DNA from 3 places in the Yersinia intermedia genome. Region 1 is predicted to be linked to each of the others. Evidence: predicted binding sites of a transcription regulator. Region 1 holds the regulator's gene; each other region holds the start of a gene.

Region 1 (8,257 bases):
TTCGCCGTTAAGAAGACATTCGGTGAAACAGGGTGACAAGCCCGCCACTTTGCCCTAAAAATAATCATCAACGATAAAAAACAGGCAAGTACAGCCCGGCCACTGAAGGTCTAATTCCATGGAGTTACAGCTAATATGTCGACTAAACATCCGGTTATAGCCGTTACCGGCTCAAGTGGCGCAGGGACAACCACCACCAGCCTGGCGTTCCGTAAGATCTTTCAGCAACTGAATATTCGCGCAGCGCAAATTGAAGGTGACAGCTTCCATCGCTATACCCGCCCTGAGATGGATGCAGCCATCCGTAAAGCGCGGGATCAAGGCCGGCATATCAGCTATTTTGGCCCCGAAGCCAATGACTTTGGCCAGTTGGAGCAAAGTGTGTCGGAATACGGCGAACACGGTACTGGCCGCTCACGTAAGTATTTACATACCTATGATGAAGCAGTGCCATACAACCAAATTCCCGGTACGTTTACCCCGTGGGAAGCATTGCCACAACCTACTGATGTACTGTTTTACGAAGGGCTACACGGTGGTGTGGTGACGGAACATCATGATGTGGCAAAGCACGTCGATCTGTTGGTGGGCGTAGTGCCTATCGTCAATTTGGAGTGGATACAGAAGCTGGTGCGAGATACCGGTGAACGTGGCCATTCACGCGAAGCAGTGATGGATTCCGTAGTCCGCTCCATGGATGATTATATCAACTACATTACGCCGCAGTTCTCACGCACTCATATCAACTTCCAGCGCGTGCCAACCGTCGACACATCAAATCCGTTTGCTGCCAAAGCCATTCCGTCACTGGATGAAAGTTTTGTGGTTATTCATTTCCGTGGTTTGGAACAAATTGATTTCCCTTACTTACTGGCGATGTTGCAAGGATCATTTATCTCGAATATCAATACATTGGTGGTGCCCGGCGGAAAAATGGGGCTGGCAATGGAGCTGATTATGGCACCGCTGGTGCAGCAACTGCTGGAAGGGAAGAAAATCGGTTAATATCCTTCGTTCTTGAGGCCGCAGTATAGCAACTGCTGGAGAGAAAAAATAATTTGGCGCTATCCCAAGCCAAAGTAATTGGAGCTGCAGGTAGGCGGCAAGCGAACTCATCCCGATGAGCTTACATAAGTAAGTGATTCAGGTGAGCGAACGCAGCTAACAACCCTGCAGCTTCAAGTACGAAGGGTTTGCTTAGGCGATATCACGAATTTCAAAACTGTGGGTAATAGACGCCGCTTTACCCAACATCAGTGAAACGGAGCAATACTTTTCGGCTGACAACTCAACGGCTCGCTCAACAATTTTGTCGGTCAGGCCTTTGCCGCTGACAATAAAATGCAGGTTGATGTGTGTAAACAGACGCGGTGCTTCTTCACGGCGCTGCGAAGTTAATGACACTTCGCAATCGCGCACATCATTGCGGCCTTTTTGTAAAATAGAGACCACATCAATCGCACTACAGCCACCTGCCGACATTAACAGCATTTCCATCGGACTCGGTGCTTTGTCTCCGGCATTACCGTCCATCAACACCTGATGACCTGATGCCGATTCACCCAAAAATGTCAGCCCCTCAACCCACTTTATACGTGCCTGCATAACGCTTGCTCCCAGTTAAATTTTCTGATTAAGACTACCCTTTCATTTACAAACTGGCAATGTAACCCGACGTTCATCATGCTGAAGCGATACAACACAAGACACTGGCTTCATCCTGTGCTACAAACAGAACCGAAAGTGTTGTTTCTAGAATTAAATAGGGTAGCTTCTCAATACTCAGTGAAGGGTTTCTATCCGGTACGTATCTTGGCTATACCTTTCGGCAGTTGAGCAAATTAATATGCTACGAGAAAGTGTATTTTATAAGCACGCCGTACAGGGAACTCTGAGCCCTGTTAAGTTAGGCAGCGATAACAACAGAGGATAACAGCGAATGGTTCTCGGCAAGCCACAAACAGACCCGACTCTCGAATGGTTCCTGTCTCATTGCCATATCCACAAATATCCATCGAAGAGTACGCTGATTCACCAAGGTGAAAAGGCCGAAACGCTTTACTACATCGTGAAAGGCTCCGTTGCGGTGCTTATCAAAGATGAGGAAGGTAAAGAGATGATTCTCTCCTATCTTAATCAGGGAGATTTCATCGGCGAACTTGGATTATTTGAAGAAGGCCAAGAACGTAGCGCCTGGGTTAGAGCAAAAACCGCCTGTGAAGTGGCTGAAATTTCTTACAAAAAATTCCGTCAGCTTATTCAGGTCAATCCAGATATTTTAATGCGCCTATCTTCACAGATGGCGAGTCGCTTACAAATTACATCTGAGAAAGTGGGTAACCTTGCTTTCCTTGATGTGACTGGGCGTATTGCACAAACGCTGCTTAATCTGGCAAAACAACCTGATGCCATGACCCACCCAGATGGGATGCAGATTAAAATTACCCGCCAGGAAATTGGTCAGATAGTTGGCTGCTCCCGCGAAACCGTGGGGCGGATACTAAAAATGCTGGAAGATCAAAATCTGATCTCCGCACACGGTAAAACGATTGTCGTCTACGGCACCCGTTAATTCCCCCTAAACGGGTGTCGATACTGTCGGCACCCGTTTTTTAATCTTTTGTGATCAATAAATTTCTGGGGCCTTTATGAAATGGCAACGGCTGATTTATCGTCCTGAAGTTATTTATCGGCCCAATGTTAATTACGCGCTGCGCCAAACATTGGTTCTCTGCCTGCCCGCAGCATTAGGGTTTGCTCTCGGCGAACTTCGACTGGGTTTGATGTTTTCCCTGATACCCGCCTGTTGCAATATCGCCTCGCTGGATACACCACACCAACATTTTTTCCGGCGTCTGCTGGTCGGCGGCACGCTGTTTACTGCGAGTAGCTTCCTAACCCAGCAACTGCTGCTATGGGATATTCCATTGCCCGCCGTCATGCTCGGCCTGGCATTAGTTTTGGGGGTGAGTGGGGCGATTAGCCAGTTGAATAGCCATTTGTTACCGGCTGCCCTGATTGCTGCTATTTTTAGCCTCAGCATGGTGGGCCGCGCCCCGATCTGGCAAGCGCCTTTACTGTGTGCGGTGGGGACACTTTGGTATGGTGTGTTTAACTGGTTATGGTTCCGACTCTGCAAGGATCAACCGATCCGCGAACCCTTGAGTCAACTTTATTACTTGCTAGCCGATTATTGTGACACCAAATACAGCCTGTTTGCTCAGCACCTTGAGCCGGAAAAATCGATACCGCCGCTGCTGGACAAACAACAGGCGATTATGGACAAGATTAATCAGCTTTATCAGCAATTTAATCTGATTCATAACACAACGAAGAAAGAGCAGAAACGGTTGTTGGGATTGTTCCAAATGGCTCTCGATCTGCAAGAGCACATTACTGCGGCCCTGATTCAGCCAGAAAAAGTACAGGAGTTAATGGAGCAAACGCAGATTGAGGGGGTGATGCGCCGTAATTGCCAGAAAATCTCAGCCCAAATGCGCACTATTGCCAACGATATTCTCTATCACCACCGTGCTGCTGAACATTTTACTGCCGATGATGCTCTGCCAGAACTGGCAAACATCGCACAGGCACACCCGAACAACCCGGTCGCACAATTCTACTACTACCATATCAGCCATATTACCCAATTATTGAGTGACCGGCGGCCACTGTATGACCGTGACCTGATGTCCAGCCAACAATCACAGCCGTTCTGGCCAGCATTGATCAGCTATCTGTCGTTCAAATCAGGCGCACTGCGGGAAGCGGCTCGCCTGGGAGTGACACTGGCAGCAGGTAGCTATATCGGCAGTTTAATTCATTTACCCAAGCCTTATTGGATTCTGCTCACGGTGATGCTGGTAACGCAGAACGGTTATAACGCCACCAAGGTACGAATCCATCACCGTGCACTCGGTACCTTTATCGGGCTGTTACTCGCAGCTACCTTGTTGCATTTTCAGATGTCGGAAGGCACCACGCTGAGCATCATGTTACTCATCACATTGATAGCCTATCTGGTTCAACGCAAAAACTATGGCTGGTCAGTCATTTTTAGAACTATCACGACTGTGTATATCTTGCAGTTATTGACCGGAGAAGGCGCTGACTTTTTGGTTCCACGCCTGCTGGATACCTTAATTGGTTGCGCATTGGCCTTTGCCAGCGCCTTATGGCTGTGGCCCCAGTGGCAGAGTGGCTTACTGCGTAAGAATGCCCATCAGGCGCTAGAGGCGTATCAGAAGATTTTGCGCTTGCTGCTGACACCTGAACCAGATATCACCCAACTGGCCTATGAACGCATTGAAGTGAATAAGGCCAGTAATACCGTGTTAAGTTCCTTAAATCAGGCGATGCAAGAACCGGGATTCAACTCAAAATATCTGGCAGATATGCGGCTATGGGCCACTCACAGTGAGTTGATTGTCGGGCATATCAATGAGATGACTATCCTGACACGGGCCTATCCCTTGGGGAGTTCAGCACCAGGTAAACATCACATTCAGCTCAGCGTCGAACTGGCGGCGGATTATTTACAACTCTGTGAGATAGCCATTCAACAGTGTCAGCAAAGGCTGGAGTCGGACAACAGCGAAGGTAATAACGATTTCGTGCAGATGCCGGATGTCACACCGGATACACAGATCTCTGAGCTGGAACGTAATTTACGGCGGGTCTTGTCACATTTAAGCGTGATGCATACGGTGTCCGCCATGGCTTGGCAACAACAACCCCATCACGGTATTTGGCGCAGTCGGAGGTTGCGGGAGCAAGCATAACAAGGGAGAGGCAACAGCCTCTCCCTAATTGAGTTAACCCTGGACCAGGCTGGCGACTGCTTTATCCAACCTTGCCATTCCTTGTTTGATATCATCCAGCTCCACCACTAATGAAGGGGCTAACCGCAACACATTCGGCCCGGCATTGAGGACCATCAAGCCATTAGCGGCCGCAGCCATCAACAACTCCCGCGCACGGCCATGGTATTGCGGCGTTAACTCGGCACCAATCAATAACCCCATACCACGGATATCCTCAAACAAATGATACTTGTTGTTGATATCTTGCAGAGCCTGCACAAACAGCCCATGGCGCTGTTCAATACCATTAAGTACCTCAGGGGTATTAATCACATCCAACGCAGCCTCAGCAACGGCACAGGCCAGAGGATTACCCCCATAAGTAGTACCATGTGTGCCCACTGCCATTACCGACGCAATTTCTTCCGTGGTTAGCATCGCACTAATAGGGAAACCGCCACCCAAGGCTTTCGCTGTGGTCAAAATATCTGGCGTCACACCATAATGCATATAGGTAAACAGCTTGCCACTACGCCCCATACCACTTTGTACTTCATCGAATACCAGCAGCGCATTATGCTGATCGCACAAAGCCCGCACCCCTTGTAGGAATTCAGGCGTCGCAGAGGTGATACCCCCTTCCCCTTGGATAGGTTCAAGCACCACCGCACAAGTGTGGTCATCCATAACGGCTTTCACCGCAGCCAGATCATTAAACGGTACATGGATGATATCGGCAGGTTTCGGGCCAAAACCATCGGAATATTTTGGCTGACCACCTACCGAGACAGTAAACAAGGTGCGACCATGGAAAGCATTGTGGAAAGCAATGATTTTAGTCTTATAGGGGCTATGGCGCTCAATGGCATAATGACGGGCCAGCTTAAAGGCGGCTTCATTTGCCTCACCACCGGAGTTGGCAAAAAACACGCGATCCGCGAAGGTCGCAGCAATCAGTTTTTGCGCTAAACGCAGTGCAGGCTCATTAGTGAAAACGTTACTGGTATGCCATAACGTCTCGCCTTGCTGATGCAATGCTGCCACCAGCGCCGGATGGCAATGTCCCAACGCAGTAACTGCAATTCCGCCAGCAAAATCAATATATTCGGTACCTTGTTGATCCCATACGCGGCTACCTTTCCCTTTTACCGGGATAAACTGCGCAGGTGCATAAACAGGCAAAATAACCTGATCGAATGTACTGCGAGTTACTGCTAATTTGTCTGCCATTGCGCTGTCCACCCTGTTATCCCCTTCGCACTTGAAGCTACAGGGTTGTTAGCTGCGTTCACGCGCCCGAATCACTTGACTGAGTAAGCTCGTCGGGATTCGCTTGCGGGCTACCTACCTGCAACTCCAATGACTTTGGGTATAATCCATTGAGTTACCAATTATTGGTATGTGAAAATATAATCACAAAATATGCATAAAAAATCACAATCAGGCAAACAAAAATATCCATTTTGTAGTGATTTTATCTCAACATATTAATTTTTAAGAAAATTATCTAATAACTGATGACCTTGTTCACTAAGGATACTCTCTGGGTGGAATTGCACGCCCTCCAGCGGTAGCGCACGATGACGAATACCCATAATTTCATCCATCACCCCCTCATGTTCCGTCCAGGCGGTCAGTTCAAAACAGTCTGGCAATGAGTCGGTCGCAATCACCAAAGAGTGATAACGGGTCACGGTTAGCGGTTGGTTAAGCCCCTGAAAAACGCCCTGACCATTATGCCAAATCGCTGTGGTCTTACCGTGCATCACTTGCCGTGCCCGCACTACACGCGCGCCAAAAGCCTGCCCTAGCGCCTGATGCCCCAGGCAAACACCCAGTATCGGCACTTTTCCAGCAAAATGGCTGATGGCCGCTAAAGAGATCCCGGCCTCATTTGGCGTGCAAGGGCCAGGCGAAATCACCAAATGTGAGGGTGATAACTTTTCAATATCAGCAAGTTGTACCTCATCATTACGTTTAACCACTACCTCAGCACCCAACTCACAGAAATACTGGTAGAGGTTGTAAGTAAACGAATCGTAATTATCGATCAATAGCAGCATTTCATATCCAAAAAATCAGGTTAACGCTTACGCCCACCGGTAATTGACCCCAGAACACCGCGCAAAATTTGTCGCCCCAAGTCCCGCGCCATACTCTTGGCTGCGGTCTGGACGATACCATCACGTTTGCCACCGCGCGGGCCGGTAGAGCCAAACAGTAAATCATTCAGCCCATCCATCAAGCCACCGCCAGCACTACCCTGCTGATCGGTTGACGGCTGAGAAGCCGCCCCCCCTCCGGCCGCTGCATCCCCCATGGTGGAGAATCCACCCGCAGATAATTTCTCATAGGCAGACTCACGATCCACACTCTCTTCATAACGGCCATACAGTGGGGAATGATTGATGGCGTGATTACGTGCCGCCGCATCCAATGCGCCCATTTTTGATTGTGGCGCGATAACCATACCCCGTTCGACCACATTGGGCCGCCCTTTCTCATCAAGGAAAGAGATGAGCGCCTCGCCAACCCCCAGTTCGGTAATCACCTGTTCGGCGCTAAATGCCGGATTCGCACGCATAGTCTGAGCCGCAGCCTTAACCGCTTTTTGATCCCGTGGGGTAAAGGCGCGCAGGGCATGCTGTACCCGGTTGCCCAGTTGACCGAGGATTTTATCGGGGATATCCAATGGATTTTGTGTCACAAAATAGATGCCAACCCCTTTTGAGCGAATCAGCCGGACCACCTGTTCAACTTTATCTACCAGCGCCGTTGGCGCATCACTGAACAGCAGATGGGCTTCGTCAAAGAAAAACACCAGTTTAGGCTTATCAACATCACCCACTTCAGGAAGTTGCTCGAAAAGTTCAGCCAGCAACCACAACAGAAAAATCGCATACAGTTTGGGCTGATTAATTAACCGATCAGCCGCTAACAGATTGATAACTCCCTGCCCATGGCTGTCGAGTTGCATTAAATCGTGAATATCCAGCATTGGCTCGCCAAAGAATTGATTGGCACCTTGCTCTTCCAACGTCAGTAAACCACGCTGGATAGCACCAATTGAGGCTGGCGTGATGTTGCCGTATTGCGTACGGAACTGTTTCGCGTTGTCGCCAACATATTGCACGATAGCCCGTAAATCTTTCATATCAAGCAGCAGCAGATTGTTGTCATCGGCAATTTTGAATACCAGTTGCAACACACCACTTTGCACATCATTCAGATCAAGCAGACGCCCCAGCAGCAGCGGGCCAAGATCGGAAATAGTGGCACGGATCGGATGGCCCTTTTCAGCGAAGATATCCCACGGCACAATCGGGCAAGCTTGTGGTTGCCAATCCGTAACACCTATCGCCGCCAGCCGGGTTTGGAGTTTTTCCGAATCAACCCCTTCCGCCCCAATGCCGGATAAATCCCCTTTTACATCGGCGAGAAATACCGGCACACCA
Region 2 (8,257 bases), 2.0 Mb from region 1:
ACATCATTAATTTCCAAGCTAATTAACGCTACCCACTGTTCGCGGCTAAAAGGTGGCACCGCGCGCCCGGCATTGAGGCTTTTATTCAGTTGAGCCAATATCTCTTCACGGGTGACATTCTTAATTATATGTTTGTTGGCCCAGCCGAAACGCACAGAACTTGGATTGATGAGTGGCGTAATGGTGCGGTAAGTATTTAAGGTAATCAGCCCGTGCAAATGGGTATGCACAAACTCGAAACGTTGCTCACTCGGTAAGCCAGATTCGACGGTAATGATATGTTCCAGCTCACTTTTCAACTGATTAATCTGATAAATAGTATTTTCACATTCCCCCAGTTGCTTGTCACTCACAGTGAAACAAAGTACCCCAGGTAAGCGCAGGGCCGCTTTACTACTCGTATTTTGCCCCTGATGATGAATAAACAACCGCTGGTAATGCTGTAACCCCAGATCTTTTGCCTCATTACCTACTTTCGCAGTAACGGTGATTTTCTCAATGGGTTGATGTTCTGTACCTTTTTCAATTTCAGGTAGCAAAAATACGCGGGCGGCGAGTAAGGGGAGCGCATTAAGTTGCTGGTGGAGATGCTGTAATGCAATTTCCAGTGCAGCAAAGCTGCCATTCATTCGCTCAATCAAATCATACTTAGCCATTATCTTTTCCAATTAAGCTAATTTTAGTTACAACATACATTATGTTATATCAGTAAAAAAAGCACCATGAAAGCCTGTTGTTAACTTTGATAAAGGGAAGATCTATGGGGTGTGGCAAAAGATTCAACAGCGCGGTTTTTCGGGGGGTGGGTTAATACGGGGCATTAATATTAATACCCCTGACAGATAATCAGGATAGGTGCGCTAACACAATTTTGGTGGCCGCGGCTAAAACGTCACGGCGTGGTTCTGCTTCTTTCTTAAGCTGTGTAAAGTAAACCACTAAAACCAGTGGCGCGCCTTTAGCCGGCCACAACACCGCGACATCATTTGTCGTACCATAATCACCACTGCCGGTTTTATCACCAATAACCCAATCAGTCGGCGCACCTGCACGGATAGTTGCCGCTCCTGTGGTATTTCCTTTTAACCACAAGGCTAACTGCTCCCGTTGCGGTGCGGCTAGGGCATCTCCCAGTACCAACTTGTTGACACTGGCCGCCATAGCTGCGGGGGTTGTGGTATCTCGGGGATCATTTGGCAGGGCAGTATTTAACTCCGGTTCCCAGCGATCCAGTCTGAAGGTTTGATCGCCAATACTCCGTGCAAACTGATTAACCATTGCTAGCCCGCCCAACTGTTTGATTAACAAATTGGCTGCCGTGTTATCACTATACTGAATAGTCGCTGCGCACAGCTCTGCAACTGTCATCCCTTGTGCTAAATGTTTGCGCGTAATCGGTGCATAAGCGAGTAAATCACTTTCATGATATGTAATGTGTTTACTGAGTAGATTTGGCTGAGATTGGCTGCGACCCAACACTGCGGCGGCCAGCATTAATTTAAACGTACTACAGAATGGGAAGCGTTGGCCGCCACGATAGTGAATCTTGGTACCTTTGCCGGTATTAATTAACGCTAGCCCTAAGCGGCCATTTGACGATTTTTCAAGTTCAGCGAGTTGATTATCTAATGACATTTTTGCCCCAACCGCCCAAGACGGTAGCGCAAAATTGAGCAATGGCACGGTGATACCGGCTAATAATAGCGAACGCCGCAACGGTGAATGTTTCATTCCTGAATCTCGCAAATAGTAAGCTGTGGTGAGCATTATAAGCACGATGGTAAAAGTGCCGCAATTCGGGATAAACCGTTTGATTGGAAGGGCATTGCTGTACAGGGGAAATCGACAGTAAAGGCTAAATGGCCGGATAAATGGCACTTAGCCTTTTGTGATGAGGCAAATATCAAGCCAATGCTTTGGCTTTCAACTGCTGGTATTCGCTTTCGGTTATCGTTCCTTCATCCAATAATTTTTTGGCATCAGTAATCTGTTCTGCTGGTGATTTCCCCGCAACCTGACGGATATAATCATTGGTCTCAGATACAGATTTTTGTACCGTAGCGCGATAACGCTGCGCCATGCCCTTGCCTCGGGTAACAAGATACAAAAGAGAGGTTAAGAGTGGGATGAAGAGCAGAAATATAATCCATATCGCTTTATAAAAACCACTTAACTCATGGTCTCTAAAAAGGTCAGAAATGACTTGAAACAGAATCAGTAAGTAAGCAATAAAGAAGAAAATTGAAAATGTTGTCGCCAGTATGTCCCAAAGAGTAAGGAAGTGACTTGCCATATGAACTCCTGAAATCAAATAAATGAAGAAAATATTTTCGTAAAAATCCCTAAATACGTTAGGTACTTAATTTACACGCTAACCAATCGTAACTCTGTATTAAGTTTCATATTAATAATAGGTACATACCCAACAGGACGTCAAATTATAGTTTGGCTATCCTGTCGGTTTTATTTCGATAATTAAAGATTAAATTCGTGCGGCTTCTGGCAACTTACGTAATTGTTGCCCAACATACAGTGCCAACAGCAGAAGTGTCGTAATAAATACCACAACCCCAGTCCAGCCTAAATTAAGCCAGAAGATGCCGCCTAATGTTCCCGCCACGCTAGAACCAGCGTAGTAGCAAAATAGATAGAGCGATGAGGCTTGCGCTTTCGCGCGTCGAGCGCGGCGACCAATCCAGCTACTGGCAACTGAGTGGGCGGCAAAGAAGCCAGCAGTAAATATCATCATGCCGAACAAAATCGTAATCACAGGGGTAAAGCTGGTAATAATAACACCCATCAGCATCATGCATATTGAGGCTAATAATACTGGCCCACGACCATATCGGCTGGTGAGCGAACCTGCTTTCGGTGAACTATAAGAACCCGTTAGATAGACGATTGATAATAACCCCACCACCGCCTGGCTCATATAATAAGGCTGAGCCAGCAAACGATATCCAATGTAATTAAATAAGGTGACAAAGCTGCCCATAATCAAAAAGCCTTCGGCAAACAGCAGTGGCAAACCGGGATCACGCCAGTGTAACTTGAAATTGATCACCAGCGTTCTTGGCCGTAATAATGTTGGCCGGAAATGTTTAGACGGCGGAAGAATTCGCCAAAACATACAGGCGGCAGCTAAAGCGAATAAGCCAATAACTGCCAGTGCAATACGCCAGGAAAAGAAGTCACTCAGCACGCCCGTAACCAGGCGGCCACTCATCCCTCCGATGGAGTTACCGCTGATATACAAGCCCATGGAGAGTGCGACAAAACTCGGGTGAATCTCCTCACTGAGATAGGTCATAGCCACGGCGGCAACGCCGCTTAAGGACAGACCAATCAATGCCCGCATCAACAAAATCCCTTGCCAACTGGTCATAAAGGCACAAATTAAAGTACAGATAGCCGCCAGCATTAGCGCAACGACCATAACCGACTTACGTCCAATGGCATCGGAAAGTGGGCCAGTAAACATCAGGCCGAACGCCAACATCCCAGTGGCGACAGAAAGCGATAAGCTGCTGCCCGCAGGTGAGATATTAAAGTCTTGAGATAACAGTGGCAGGATGGGTTGTACACAATAGAGCAGGGCGAATGTAGCTAATCCTGCTGAAAAGAAAGCCAGAGTCACACGGATAAATTCGGGTGTACCACGTTGAATATATGGTCGTTTAGTTAAACGTGTAACTTCGGGGGGCGGAGCTAACGAAGTTGCATCATCATTTGCTGCGGATGTCGGCGCTACGGTGGACGTAGTGCGCAAAGAGGTGGTCACGGTATTTCCTTATCAATAACCCAATTAAAGACTGTCTGTTTCGATCTAGCCACTATTTAGCTCAATAAGAAGAGCATAGAAATAGCCAAGTTTTATGTCTAATATATTAATCATTAGAAATGAGACTTTAAACATATCAATGGAGCGCAATGAGTATTGAACTCAGACATTTACGTTATTTCATTGCCGTAGCAGAAGAATTGCACTTTGGTAGAGCGGCAGAGCGCTTGCGCATTTCTCAGCCGCCACTCAGCCAGCAAATTCAGAGTTTGGAAGAGCAAATTGGTGCCCGACTCTTTGCACGTAACAACCGTAATGTCAGCCTGACCCAAGCCGGCGCCTTGTTTTTAAAGGAGTCTTACCAAATTTTAGCCCAAGTGAATTCGGCATCAGAAAAAGCGGGGCGTTTGCATCGCGGCGAATCCGGTGAACTGACTATCGGTTTTACTTCATCGGCACCTTTTATTAGCACGGTATCTAAAAATTTACAGGCATTCCGGCAACTGCATCCTCAAGTGCATATCAAGATGCGGGAAGTTAACAGTAGACAGCAAATTGAACCTTTACTGGATGGGCGGCTTGATCTTGGCGTAATGCGCAATACACGGCTGCCGGAGGCATTACAATATCGGTTGTTGTTACGTGAACCTTTGGTTGCCGTTGTTCACGAAGAAAGTCCCTTAGCGAATTTACCTTCAGGGAGTGTTAAATTCAGCTCACTGGCAGAACAACCCTTTGTTTTCTTTTCGCGTGAAGTGGGTACTGCGCTGTATGACGAAATCCTCGCACTATTAACCCGCGCGGGTATCACGCCTTATATTACGCAAGAAGTGGGAGAGGCGATGACCATCGTTGGTTTGGTATCCGCTGGTTTGGGCGTATCAATATTGCCTGCCTCATTCATGCGGGTAAAAGTGGATGGGGTTAAGTATCTGCCTTTAGCTGAGGCTGATGCCACCACCGAGGTATGGCTGGTTAATCATAAGAATCGCCCGGTAACCGCACCGGCAGAAGCATTGATTCGCTTGATGGTACAGGATACTCAAGCGACATCAGCCCGCTGACTCCGTATAAATAACCACCAGTAGCCCTTGGAAAACTGGTGATTATGTGCAGTAAATCACATAACTAATCAAATAGTTGACGCCATATATTAAAAGCCCCAACATAGCCGATAATCTTTATTTAGAAGCGCGAAAAATACTCGGTTGGCAGAGAAGGAGCCGGTTCAGTGATAACGGATGGACAACCTGGGCACATTGATCAAATCAAGCAGACCAATGCAGGAGCCGTTTATCGGCTGATTGATTTGTTCGGCCCGATATCCCGGATTGAACTGTCTAAACGGGCGCAACTGGCCCCAGCCAGTATTACCAAGATTGTGCGGGAACTGGTTGAAGCTCATCTGGTAAAAGAGACAGAATATCAAGATGTTGGTAGCCGTGGGCGGCCTGCAATTGGTTTGGTTCTTGATACCGATGCCTGGCATTATGTCTCCGGGCGCATTAGTCGCGGTTCTATCACTCTCGCCTTGCGCGATCTCAGTAGCAAACTGGTGGTTGAGGATCAAATTCCGCTACCGGATAGTCATCCTGAACCTCTGCTTACACGTATTCTCAGTGAAGTTGATCAATTCTTTATCCGGCATCAAGGCAAGCTCGAGAGGCTGACTGCGATTGCGATTACTATGCCCGGCATCATTGATGCACCGGCAGGTATTGTGCATAAAATGCCGTTTTATGATGTTAATGAGATGCTTCTTGGCCCAGAGCTAGAAAAACGAACGGGATTACCCGTCTATTTACAACACGATATCTGCGCCTGGACTATGGCTGAAGCGCTGTACGGTGCTTCACGCGGATGTCAGAATGTTATTCAAGTGGTCATTGATCATAACGTTGGTGCCGGTGTTATCACTGCCGGTAGGGTATTGCATGCAGGCAGCCGCAGTGTGGTGGAGATTGGTCATACTCAGGTTGATCCCTACGGTAAACGCTGTTATTGCGGCAATCACGGCTGCCTCGAAACAGTAGCCAGTATTGAGAATATCCTCGAAATTGCTCAGCAACGATTAAATGGCTCAATGAGTTCGCTATTACACAGCTCGCCACTAAATGTTGAGTCTTTATGTGATGCGGCGCTGGCGGGCGATCAGTTAGCGAAAGATATTATTTTAGGCGTTGGCCACAGCGTTGGGCGAATTATAGCCATTATGGTCAATTTATTTAACCCAGAAAAAATCCTGGTGGGTTCGCCATTAAATAAAGCAGCATCTATTCTACATCCGGCAATTGCATCATGTATTCGCCAGCAGGCATTACCCGCTTACAGTGAAAATATTCTGGTTGAACCAACGGCATTTTTTAATCAGGGCACAATGCCAGGTGCTGCATTAGTGAAAGAAGCATTATATAACGGTTCATTACTGGTTAAGTTACTGCAAGGGTAAGGTATTAACATTAGTAATTATGGGTTAATTATTAGTGGGTATGTACGATGTATTCCTCCTATTATTTGGTGTTATCCGTTAAAAACCTCTCTCAGTTCGGCAAAATCTTGCGCTAACGCAAGCTGTCTGTTGTCGGCATCGCCTAGACTTTTATCCATGTTGCCAATTTCGCTAATGTTAGGCGGAAAGACTTGAGTCTAAGTGGCCAGATTGCGGAGTATTGTTATGTTAACGCGTGTATTTGTGACGGGTACCGACACTGCTGTCGGTAAAACCGTAGTGTCACGGGCCTTACTTCAGGCCTTAAGCCAAAATGGCAGAACAGCGGTAGGCTATAAGCCGGTAGCGACAGAAAGTAAAGAGACGCCTGATGGGTTGCGTAATCAAGATGCGCTTATCTTACAAGCTTCATCATCTATAATGCTTGAGTATCAGGAGGTTAATCCGTTTCCCCTGCAAGGGGATGTTATCCATGCTTGTACCGATACGCTGATTAACTACGGTGAAATGACGGCCGGATTACAACGTTTATCCGCCAAAGCCGATACGGTTGTGGTCGAAGGATGTGGTGGCTGGAAAGTTATGATGAATGACCAGCGATTCTATTCTGATTGGGTGATTCAAGAACAATTACCGGTTATTTTAGTTGTCGGAATTAAATTAGGTTGTATCAACCATGCATTATTAACAGCACAAGCCATTATCAATGATGGATTGCCGTTATTAGGTTGGGTAGCGAATCGAATTAATCCCGGATTAGCACATTACGCCGAAACAATTGCTATGCTTCGCGAACGGTTACCAGCCCCACAATTAGGGCAGTTACCTTATCTTCCTCATCCAGAAGAAAAACCTCTGGCAAAATATTTAGATCTGACTGCGATCGGCAGATAATTAATTTATACCGTTATTAATTATGGTTAGCTGCTATTGTATTGATCGCCTATTTTAGCGCGAATGATATACCGAGGTGGGGCGTAACCATCGAGCTATTGTTGTCGAAATAACACAAGATAATAGTAGCCCAGGGAGTAGGGTGTATTCGCCCGTCATTTCGCAAACCATTAATGCCGCCATGATAGGGGCGTGCGTGGTTGCGGCCAGTAGGGTCGCCATGCCGGTCAGCGCCATTAATAATGCAATATTGTCGCCAAGAACAGGCCACCAGGCGAACATTTGCCCGCATAACATACCCAAAGCAGCCCCGACAAACAGTGTCGGGGTGAATACACCGCCCGGAGCACCTGATCCGCTGCTGGCTAACACCGCTAACAATTTGCATATGAGTATGCCAGCAATCAATAGAACCCCTGGCGGAGTCGTTAGCAGTGACTGCACCACACTGTAGCCATTGCCCCAGACTTCGGGGAAAATCAGCGATAGTAACCCGACAATTATCCCCCCCAGCGCAAGTTGCAGCGGAGGAGAGAGATTAAGTGAGCGAAAGGCATGCCCACTGGCGGCCATACCTTTTAAAAACAAAGGGCCGCTGATACCAGCTAACACCCCTAACAGTGCCATAAGGAAATATTGTATTGGCCACGGTGATGGCAGCGCTTGCACTTGATAAAGCGTTTCCTGACCACCGTGTAACAGGTTGGTAGTGAGCAATGCACTGACGGCGGCGATCACTACTGGTCCAAGTGAGGCCAGCATCAACGTACCAAACAGAATTTCTGCAATAAATAGACTTCCCGCCAGCGGCGCATGATAGGCGCTGGCCATCCCGGCAGCGGCACCGCAGGCAACCCAAAGCTTCCATTCGCTAGGTTTGGCGTAGCGCTGAGCAAAAACGGACGCAAACAAGGCGGCTAATAGCACCATTGCCCCTTCACGACCAATCGCGCTACCACTGGAAACAACTAATAATGAAGCGAGGGACTTGACCAGACTGGCGGAAACATCTAACCGGCCGTCACCGATCTCGATGGCTTCCATGTAGTCGGTTGGTGCACTACTGGTTTTTTGATTCTGGTAACGTTGGTATCCCCAAAGTAGAGCACCGGCGGCCAAACCGCCTAATGCCG
Region 3 (8,257 bases), 2.2 Mb from region 1:
CAGTGCTTTAGCTGGTAAATCAGAAGCATTGGCATAGTTATAAATAATACCAACTTTTGGTAATTCACTCAGTTTGCTGATATCAAAAGCGGGTTGTCTTGGTGCTGGTTGGTGCAGATAATTTACTTTACCGTCATAAATAGAACCTAACGATCCGGTGTTAGGTGACTGGAATGTCTGCACCGAGGTGGTATTGGTTTTCATCACATCGCGACCACTTAGCACCTGGTCATTCATCGCCACCAGCACACCGCGTTTAGCTGAATTGGCGTCACTGGCGACGACCACTGCATTATAAAGATTCAACGGACCATCCGCCCCCAGTGCTGTTGCCGGGCGCATCGCCCCGACCATCACCACTGGTTTATCGCAATTAACCGTTAAATCAAGAAAATAAGCAGTCTCTTCCAGAGTGTCGGTGCCGTGTGTAATCACGAAACCGTCAGTTTTGGCACAATCGGCATTAATTTTTTTCGCCAACTTCAGCCAAACCTCGTCATTCATATCTTGAGAACCGATATTAACCACTTGCTCGCCTTGAATATTGGCGATTTTTTTCATTTCCGGCACGGCGTTTACCAGGGCATCAACCCCCAATTTACCGGCTTTATAGTTAGATTTAGTGGCTGAATCTCCGCCACCAGCGATAGTTCCCCCGGTTGCCAATAGGGTGATATTGGGTAGAGCAAAGGCCGAACCGCTGATCCCTGCTAAGATTCCGGCTAAGACAGTTAGCTTTATAGATTTCACATTATGACTCCGTTATTTATAAGCTAGTGAATTATGCGGAATATCCATACTGAAACTGTGACATTTGCTGCGCTTTAGGAATACATGGAGCTATTAACTAAAACCCCGTATGATTGCGCGTTTTTAGTACCGCCAAAAAGTGACGACAATGACCCAAACCTTTATTCCCGGCAAAGACGCCGCGCTGGAAGACTCAATCTCTCGCTTTCAGCAAAAACTGAGTGACCTCGGTTTTAATATTGAAGAAGCCTCTTGGCTTAACCCGGTTCCTCACGTTTGGTCGGTACATATCCGCGACCGTGATTGCCCGTTGTGCTTTACCAACGGCAAAGGTGCCAGTAAAAAAGCGGCACTGGCTTCGGCCTTAGGTGAATATTTCGAGCGGTTATCCACCAACTATTTCTTTGCTGACTTCTATCTGGGCAAAGCCATTGCCGAAGGTGATTTCGTTCATTATCCCAACGAGAAGTGGTTCCCAATCCCAGCAGATAACTTGCTGCCAGAAGGCATTCTCGATGAGCGCCTGCTGGCGTTTTACGATCCAGAGCAGGAATTGGTCGCCAGTGATCTGGTGGATTTGCAATCAGGTAATGCCAAACGCGGGATCTGTTCATTGCCATTTACCCGCCAGTCAGATTTAGAAACCGTTTATATTCCAATGAATATTATCGGTAATCTGTATGTCTCAAATGGCATGTCTGCGGGGAATACGGCAAACGAAGCCCGGGTACAAGCCCTGTCAGAAGTGTTTGAACGTAATGTGAAAAACCGCATTATTGCAGAATCCATCAGCTTGCCTGAAATCCCCGCGGCGGTATTAAATCGCTATCCAGGTGTAGTGGAAGCCATCGCTAAACTGGAAGAGGAAGGTTTCCCCATCCTCTCTTACGATGCCTCTTTAGGCGGCGCTTATCCGGTTATTTGTGTGGTGCTGTTTAACCCGTCAAATGGTACCTGTTTTGCCTCATTCGGCGCACATCCAGACTTTGGTGTCGCGCTGGAACGCACCGTGACTGAGCTATTACAGGGCCGTAGCCTGAAAGACCTGGACGTCTTTACCGCGCCGACCTTCGATGACGAAGAGGTGGCAGAGCACACCAATCTGGAAACCCACTTTATCGATTCGAGCGGCCTGATCAGTTGGGATATGTTCAAAGACGAGGCCGACTACCCGTTTGTGGACTGGAGCTTTAAAGGCAGCACAGAAGAAGAGTTCGCTACCCTGATGGCTATCTTCAAGCAAGAAGATGCCGAAGTGTATATTGCTGACTACGAGCATTTGGGGGTTTATGCCTGCCGAATTCTGGTGCCGGGGATGTCAGATATCTATCCCGCTGAAGATCTGCTGATGGCAAACAACACCATGGGCGTACATCTGCGAGACACGCTGCTGGCCCTACCAGGCAGTGACTGGCAGCCAGAGCAATATCTGGAACTCATTCAGCAGTTAGATGACGAAGGGTTGGACGATTTCGCCCGCGTGCGTGAACTGTTGGGTATCGCCTCAGGTAAAGATAACGGCTGGTATACCCTGCGTGTGGGTGAGCTGAAATCCATGCTGGCATTAGCTGGCGGTGATCTGGAACAAGCGCTGATTTGGGTTGAATGGACGCAAGATTTTAACTCTTCAGTCTTTACAGCAAAACAGGCGAACTATTACCGTTGCCTGCAAACCCTGTTGTTACTGACTCAGGAGCCGGATCGTGAAGCGGCACAATATTACACCGCCTTTGTGAAAATGTATGGTCAGGAGGCGCTGGATGCCGCTTCAGCAGCCATGGTTAGTGAGGATCGTTTCAATGGTCTGTTCAGTGTTGATGAGGATCTGAAAGCGTTACCTGCTCATCAGGCACTGTTAGGGGCTTATGAAAAGTTACAGGCCGCTAAACGCCGCTATTGGGCTAAAAGCGAGTAAGCATTTTCTGCCGACAAATAGCTAAATGCTAATCGGCAGAAAACGACTCACGGCGTTGTCCTTTGGCAACGCCGCTTAATTTAGTACTGCAATTAATCCTGACGAAAATAAATACAAAACGCCGTGCCCAACAATTGTTTTTGTCATAAAAAAACGTTATTTTCTGACGCCGCAATAGCACCTTTAGACAAACATTATTTAGCTGCGGGATAAAATAGACAAACAGGTGAATGAATAGTTAATTTTTAATTAACGAGAATAATAAATATAGCTACAAACACCCTTTTTACTTAACGTTCTCAACGGCTTTAAAACAGTCCAATCAAAAATATTTGCAAATCTTAAAATATTTTTTTCACTTACAAATCAATTAATTAAGGCCATTATCCCTATATTTTATGGTGTTTTACAGCGAACTAAACTCGCGCAATATGATCCATATCAATTTTCACGCTATACTGCTTTGCTAGTATCTCGTTGTGCTTTATTAACCCTTAAGAGAGAGTTAGTGTGAAAGCTGACAACCCCTTCGATGCATTATTACCTGCGGCAATGGCTAAAGTAGCCGAAGATGCCGGTGTCTATAAAGCCACCAAGCATCCGCTAAAAACGTTTTATTTAGCGATTACTGCTGGTGTGTTTATTTCAATTGCGTTTGTTTTCTATATTACAGCGACTACCGGTACCGCAGGCGTGCCTTTCGGCTTTGCCAAGTTGGTTGGTGGTATTTGTTTCTCCCTGGGGCTAATGTTAGTGGTAGTGTGTGGAGGTGATCTGTTCACATCTACCGTACTCACCACTGTTGCTAAAGCCAGTGGCCGTATTACATGGCGTCAACTGGCATGTAACTGGGTTAATGTCTATATTGGGAATCTGTTCGGTGCACTGTTCTTTGTGTGTCTTATTTGGTTCGCAGGCCAGCATACTGTGGCAAATGGTCAATGGGGTCTGAATGTTTTGCAAACAGCCGACCATAAATTGCACCATACTTTTATTGAAGCCGTATGTTTAGGTATTTTAGCTAACCTGATGGTCTGTCTGGCGGTATGGATGAGTTACTCCGGCCGTACCATAATGGATAAAATGTTCGCGATGATCTTACCGGTGGGAATGTTTGTTGCCAGCGGTTTTGAGCATAGCATCGCAAATATGTTTATGATTCCTATGGGTATTGTGATTAAAAACTTCGCTTCGCCTGAATTTTGGCAATCCATAGGGTCAGCACCTGAGCAATTTGCTCACTTAACCGTAAGTAACTTTATTATTGATAACCTGATCCCAGTCACTATCGGCAACATCATTGGTGGCGGATTATTGGTTGGGTTGACTTACTGGGTAATTTATCTGCGCGGTGACCAGCAACATTAATATGTGGTCGCTACGTCTGGTTTTCGAAGAAATTCACATTAAAAGGTAGATGCATTATGACCGAACTTAATGAAAAATTGGCCAAAGCATGGCAGGGTTTTACCAAGGGTGACTGGCAGAACGGTGTAAACGTTCGTGACTTCATCCAGAAGAACTACACTCCTTATGAAGGCGATGAGTCCTTCCTTGCCGGCCCTACCGATGCGACCGACAAGCTGTGGGCGCAAGTTATGGAAGGCATCAAACTGGAAAACCGCACCCATGCGCCAGTTGATTTCGATACCGACGTAGCTGCGACCATCACATCTCATGATGCTGGCTATATTAATAAAGATCTGGAAACCATCGTTGGCTTGCAGACTGAAAAACCATTGAAACGTGCGCTGATCCCATTCGGCGGCATCAAAATGGTAGAAGGCTCTTGCAAAGTTTATGGTCGTGAACTTGACCCTCAACTGAAAAAAGTCTTCACCGATTACCGTAAAACGCACAACCAAGGTGTGTTCGACGTTTATACCAAAGACATCTTGAACTGCCGTAAATCTGGTGTACTGACTGGTTTGCCAGATGCCTATGGCCGTGGCCGTATCATCGGTGACTATCGTCGTGTAGCCGTTTACGGTATCGACTTCCTGATGAAAGACAAACTGGCTCAGTTCAATTCATTGCAAAATGATTTGGAAAACGGTAAAGACCTGGAAATGACTATCCAGTTGCGCGAAGAAATTGCTGAACAGCATCGTGCTCTGGCTCAAATCAAAGAAATGGCGGCCAAATATGGCTGTGATATCTCCGGTCCGGCAACTAACGCCCGTGAAGCAGTACAGTGGACTTACTTCGGCTATTTAGCTGCGGTTAAATCCCAAAACGGTGCTGCAATGTCCTTCGGTCGTGTGTCTACCTTCCTTGACGTGTACATTCAACGTGACATGAACGAAGGTAAACTGACTGAAATTGAAGCGCAGGAATTGATTGACCATTTGGTTATGAAACTGCGTATGGTTCGCTTCCTGCGCACCCCTGAGTATGATGAACTGTTCTCTGGTGACCCAATCTGGGCAACTGAGTCTCTGGCCGGTATGGGCGTTGATGGCCGTACTCTGGTGACCAAAAACAGCTTCCGCTTCCTGAATACCCTGTACACCATGGGGCCTTCTCCAGAGCCGAACATGACCATTCTGTGGTCTGAAAAGCTGCCACTGAACTTCAAAAAATATGCTGCTAAAGTTTCCATCGATACTTCATCTGTACAATATGAAAACGATGATCTGATGCGCCCTGACTTCAACAACGATGACTATGCTATCGCTTGTTGTGTTAGCCCGATGATTGTCGGTAAACAAATGCAGTTCTTTGGTGCCCGTGCCAACCTGGCGAAAACCATGTTGTACGCAATCAACGGCGGCGTTGATGAAAAAATGAAGATCCAGGTTGGCCCGAAAGAAGCGCCAATGATGGATGAAGTGCTGGACTATGACAAAGTCATGGAACGCATGGATCACTTTATGGATTGGCTGGCTAAACAATACGTTACCGCGCTGAACATCATCCATTACATGCATGACAAGTACAGCTATGAAGCTGCGCTGATGGCACTGCATGACCGTGATGTTTACCGTACTATGGCGTGTGGTATTGCAGGTCTGTCTGTTGCTGCTGACTCCCTGTCTGCTATCAAATATGCCAAAGTAAGCACCATTCGTGATGCTGATGGCCTGGCTATCGACTTCAACATTGAAGGCGAGTATCCACAGTTTGGTAACAACGATTCACGCGTTGATGATATCGCTTGTGACCTGGTTGAGCGCTTCATGAAGAAAATTCAGAAGCTGCGTACTTACCGTGGTGCAGTAGCGACTCAGTCCGTGCTGACCATTACCTCTAACGTGGTTTATGGTAAGAAAACCGGTAACACCCCAGATGGTCGCCGTGCTGGTGCGCCATTCGGTCCAGGTGCTAACCCAATGCATGGTCGTGACCAGAAAGGTGCTGTTGCCTCTCTGACTTCCGTTGCTAAACTGCCGTTTGCTTACGCGAAAGATGGTATCTCTTACACCTTCTCTATCGTGCCAAATGCATTAGGCAAAGACGATGAAGTGCGTAAAGCTAACCTGGCTGGTCTGATGGATGGTTACTTCCATCACGAAGCGTCCATCGAAGGTGGTCAACACCTGAACGTGAACGTGATGAACCGTGAAATGTTGTTAGACGCGATGGAAAACCCGGAAAAATATCCGCAGTTGACTATCCGTGTATCGGGTTATGCAGTGCGTTTCAACTCGCTGACTAAAGAACAACAGCAGGATGTAATTACTCGTACCTTTACACAGTCGATATAATTCCCTGCCGCAGTAAAATGGCATAAACTTAAAGGCTCCACTTTAGTGGGGCCTTTATTCATCCAGCGTTGGAGAAATCCTGCTATGTCAGTACTTGGTCGTATTCACTCATTCGAATCCTGTGGCACTGTTGACGGCCCAGGTATCCGATTTATCGTATTCTTCCAGGGCTGCTTAATGCGTTGCCTGTATTGCCATAACCGTGATACTTGGGATACCCACGGCGGTAAAGAAGTTACCGTTGAAGAATTAGTCAAAGAGGCCATCACCTACCGCCATTTTATGAATGCATCTGGCGGCGGTGTGACTGCCTCGGGTGGCGAAGCCATTTTGCAGGCCGAGTTTGTGCGCGATTGGTTCCGCGCGTGTCATGAAGTAGGCATCCATACCTGTCTGGATACCAACGGTTTTGTACGCCGTTATGATCCGGTAATCGATGAGTTACTTGATGCCACAGATTTAGTGATGCTGGATTTAAAGCAGATGGATGACAGTGTGCATCAGAATCTGGTGGGTGTATCTAATCATCGAACATTAGAATTTGCCCGTTATTTGGCAAAACGTAACCAAAAAACCTGGATCCGCTATGTGGTGGTGCCGGGTTGGTCAGATGATGATAAATCAGCACACATGCTGGGCGAGTTTACCCAGAACATGACCAATATCGAGAAAATCGAATTGCTACCTTACCATGAGTTGGGTAAGCACAAATGGGTCGCCATGGGCGAAGAATACAAACTGGATGGGGTGAAGCCCCCTACCGCTGAGATCATGGATCGGGTGAAAGGCATTCTCGAAAGCTATGGTCACAAAGTAATGTATTGATGTACAAACAAGTCATTGTTGTTGCAGGCAGCTTAGGTCGCGGCAGCTTCAAGTAAGAAGGGTGTGGTCAGTTAATCAACGCATATCCCTAGATACCGCCAGCGTGGGTTATCCCACTGGCGGTATTTTTTTGGCTGTTAGATGGCAGCGTAAGGTGTCTGTTGCTGATCTGGCTTACGCAGCAGCATCATCAAATACACTAAGGCAACACCGGCTATCATGATAAACAGTAAATTATCAGAATAGCGCTGCATCAGCAGCGAGGTCATGGTTGGGCCGGTCAGGCTACCGAGGGTATAACTCATCAGTAATGCCTGATTCATCGCCACTAACTCATCAGCACTGGCTTTTTCACACGCCCAAGCCATAGCGACCGGATAAAGGGTAAAACCGGCACATCCCAGAATAAATAATGCCGGAGCCAAGGCATAATTACCTAAAATGGCTACGCTGCCGAGGATGACGACAAACACCTGAATGCGCAGCACCAACAAACGTCCATAACGGTCCGCCATTTTTCCTATCGGCCATTGACCGATAATGCCGGAGCTAACCAGCAAAGCCATCCACCATCCGACGCTGGCATCACTCATGCCCTGATGCGATAAATAGAGCGGCAGCAAGCCATAGAGCGAACCTAGCACCACCCCTGAGATAATACAGCCATTAATACCCAGGCGAGCGCTACGGCGCTTAAGCATCGGCCAAATGGCAATGTGTGGGGACTCACTGCCACCCTGATGCGAGAAGTGAGCAAACAGCAGTGGTAGCATGGCAGTAATGACCAATGTACTGACCCAAGGGATAACATTGAGTAATTGCGTTGACACGACACCTAATAATAATTGCCCAGCGACGGTCCCCAGATAGTAGACCATCATATAAGCTGCCAGCAGTTGCCCACGGTTGGCTAACGTGCCGCTGCGCAGTAACGCACTTTCGACAATGACCCAAATCAGGGCGCATGCCACGCCGGCCAAAAAGCGCCACCCCAGCCAACTCCAGAAGTCCACTGATAGCATTAATCCGCAAGTCGCCAACGCAAATAAAATACAGGCGT

What was found. The regulator CRP, encoded in region 1, controls carbon source genes, mostly activating them, when cyclic AMP is high. The targets are predictions, from matches to a motif close to ATGTGANNNNNNTCACAT.
Region 2: mlc (sugar metabolism global transcriptional regulator Mlc) is a predicted target of CRP. The motif match lies at 4,890-4,907, and genes of this name have one in related genera.
Region 3: focA (formate transporter FocA) is a predicted target of CRP. The motif match lies at 3,095-3,112, and genes of this name have one in related genera.

The regions. Positions count from the first base shown of each region.
Region 1 covers NZ_LR134116.1:4,383,435-4,391,691, forward strand. Annotated here, with positions in the region: gene EL015_RS20165 (phosphoribulokinase) at 136-1,005, shown strand; gene EL015_RS20170 (OsmC family protein) at 1,198-1,605, opposite strand; gene crp (cAMP-activated global transcriptional regulator CRP) at 1,940-2,572, shown strand; gene EL015_RS20180 (YccS/YhfK family putative transporter) at 2,649-4,781, shown strand; gene argD (bifunctional acetylornithine/succinyldiaminopimelate transaminase) at 4,815-6,032, opposite strand; gene EL015_RS20190 (aminodeoxychorismate synthase component II) at 6,290-6,865, opposite strand; gene EL015_RS20195 (helicase HerA-like domain-containing protein) at 6,886-8,257, opposite strand, start outside.
Region 2 covers NZ_LR134116.1:2,351,942-2,360,198, reverse strand. Annotated here, with positions in the region: gene tus (DNA replication terminus site-binding protein) at 1-656, opposite strand, end outside; gene bla (class A beta-lactamase) at 847-1,731, opposite strand; gene EL015_RS10780 (SHOCT domain-containing protein) at 1,904-2,293, opposite strand; gene EL015_RS10775 (MFS transporter) at 2,483-3,781, opposite strand; gene EL015_RS10770 (LysR family transcriptional regulator) at 3,931-4,845, shown strand; gene mlc (sugar metabolism global transcriptional regulator Mlc) at 5,013-6,230, shown strand; gene bioD (dethiobiotin synthase) at 6,456-7,124, shown strand; gene clcB (voltage-gated ClC-type chloride channel ClcB) at 7,179-8,257, opposite strand, start outside.
Region 3 covers NZ_LR134116.1:1,791,058-1,799,314, reverse strand. Annotated here, with positions in the region: gene ansB (L-asparaginase 2) at 1-750, opposite strand, end outside; gene ycaO (30S ribosomal protein S12 methylthiotransferase accessory factor YcaO) at 899-2,665, shown strand; gene focA (formate transporter FocA) at 3,176-4,033, shown strand; gene pflB (formate C-acetyltransferase) at 4,090-6,372, shown strand; gene pflA (pyruvate formate lyase 1-activating protein) at 6,457-7,197, shown strand; gene EL015_RS08205 (MFS transporter) at 7,335-8,257, opposite strand, start outside.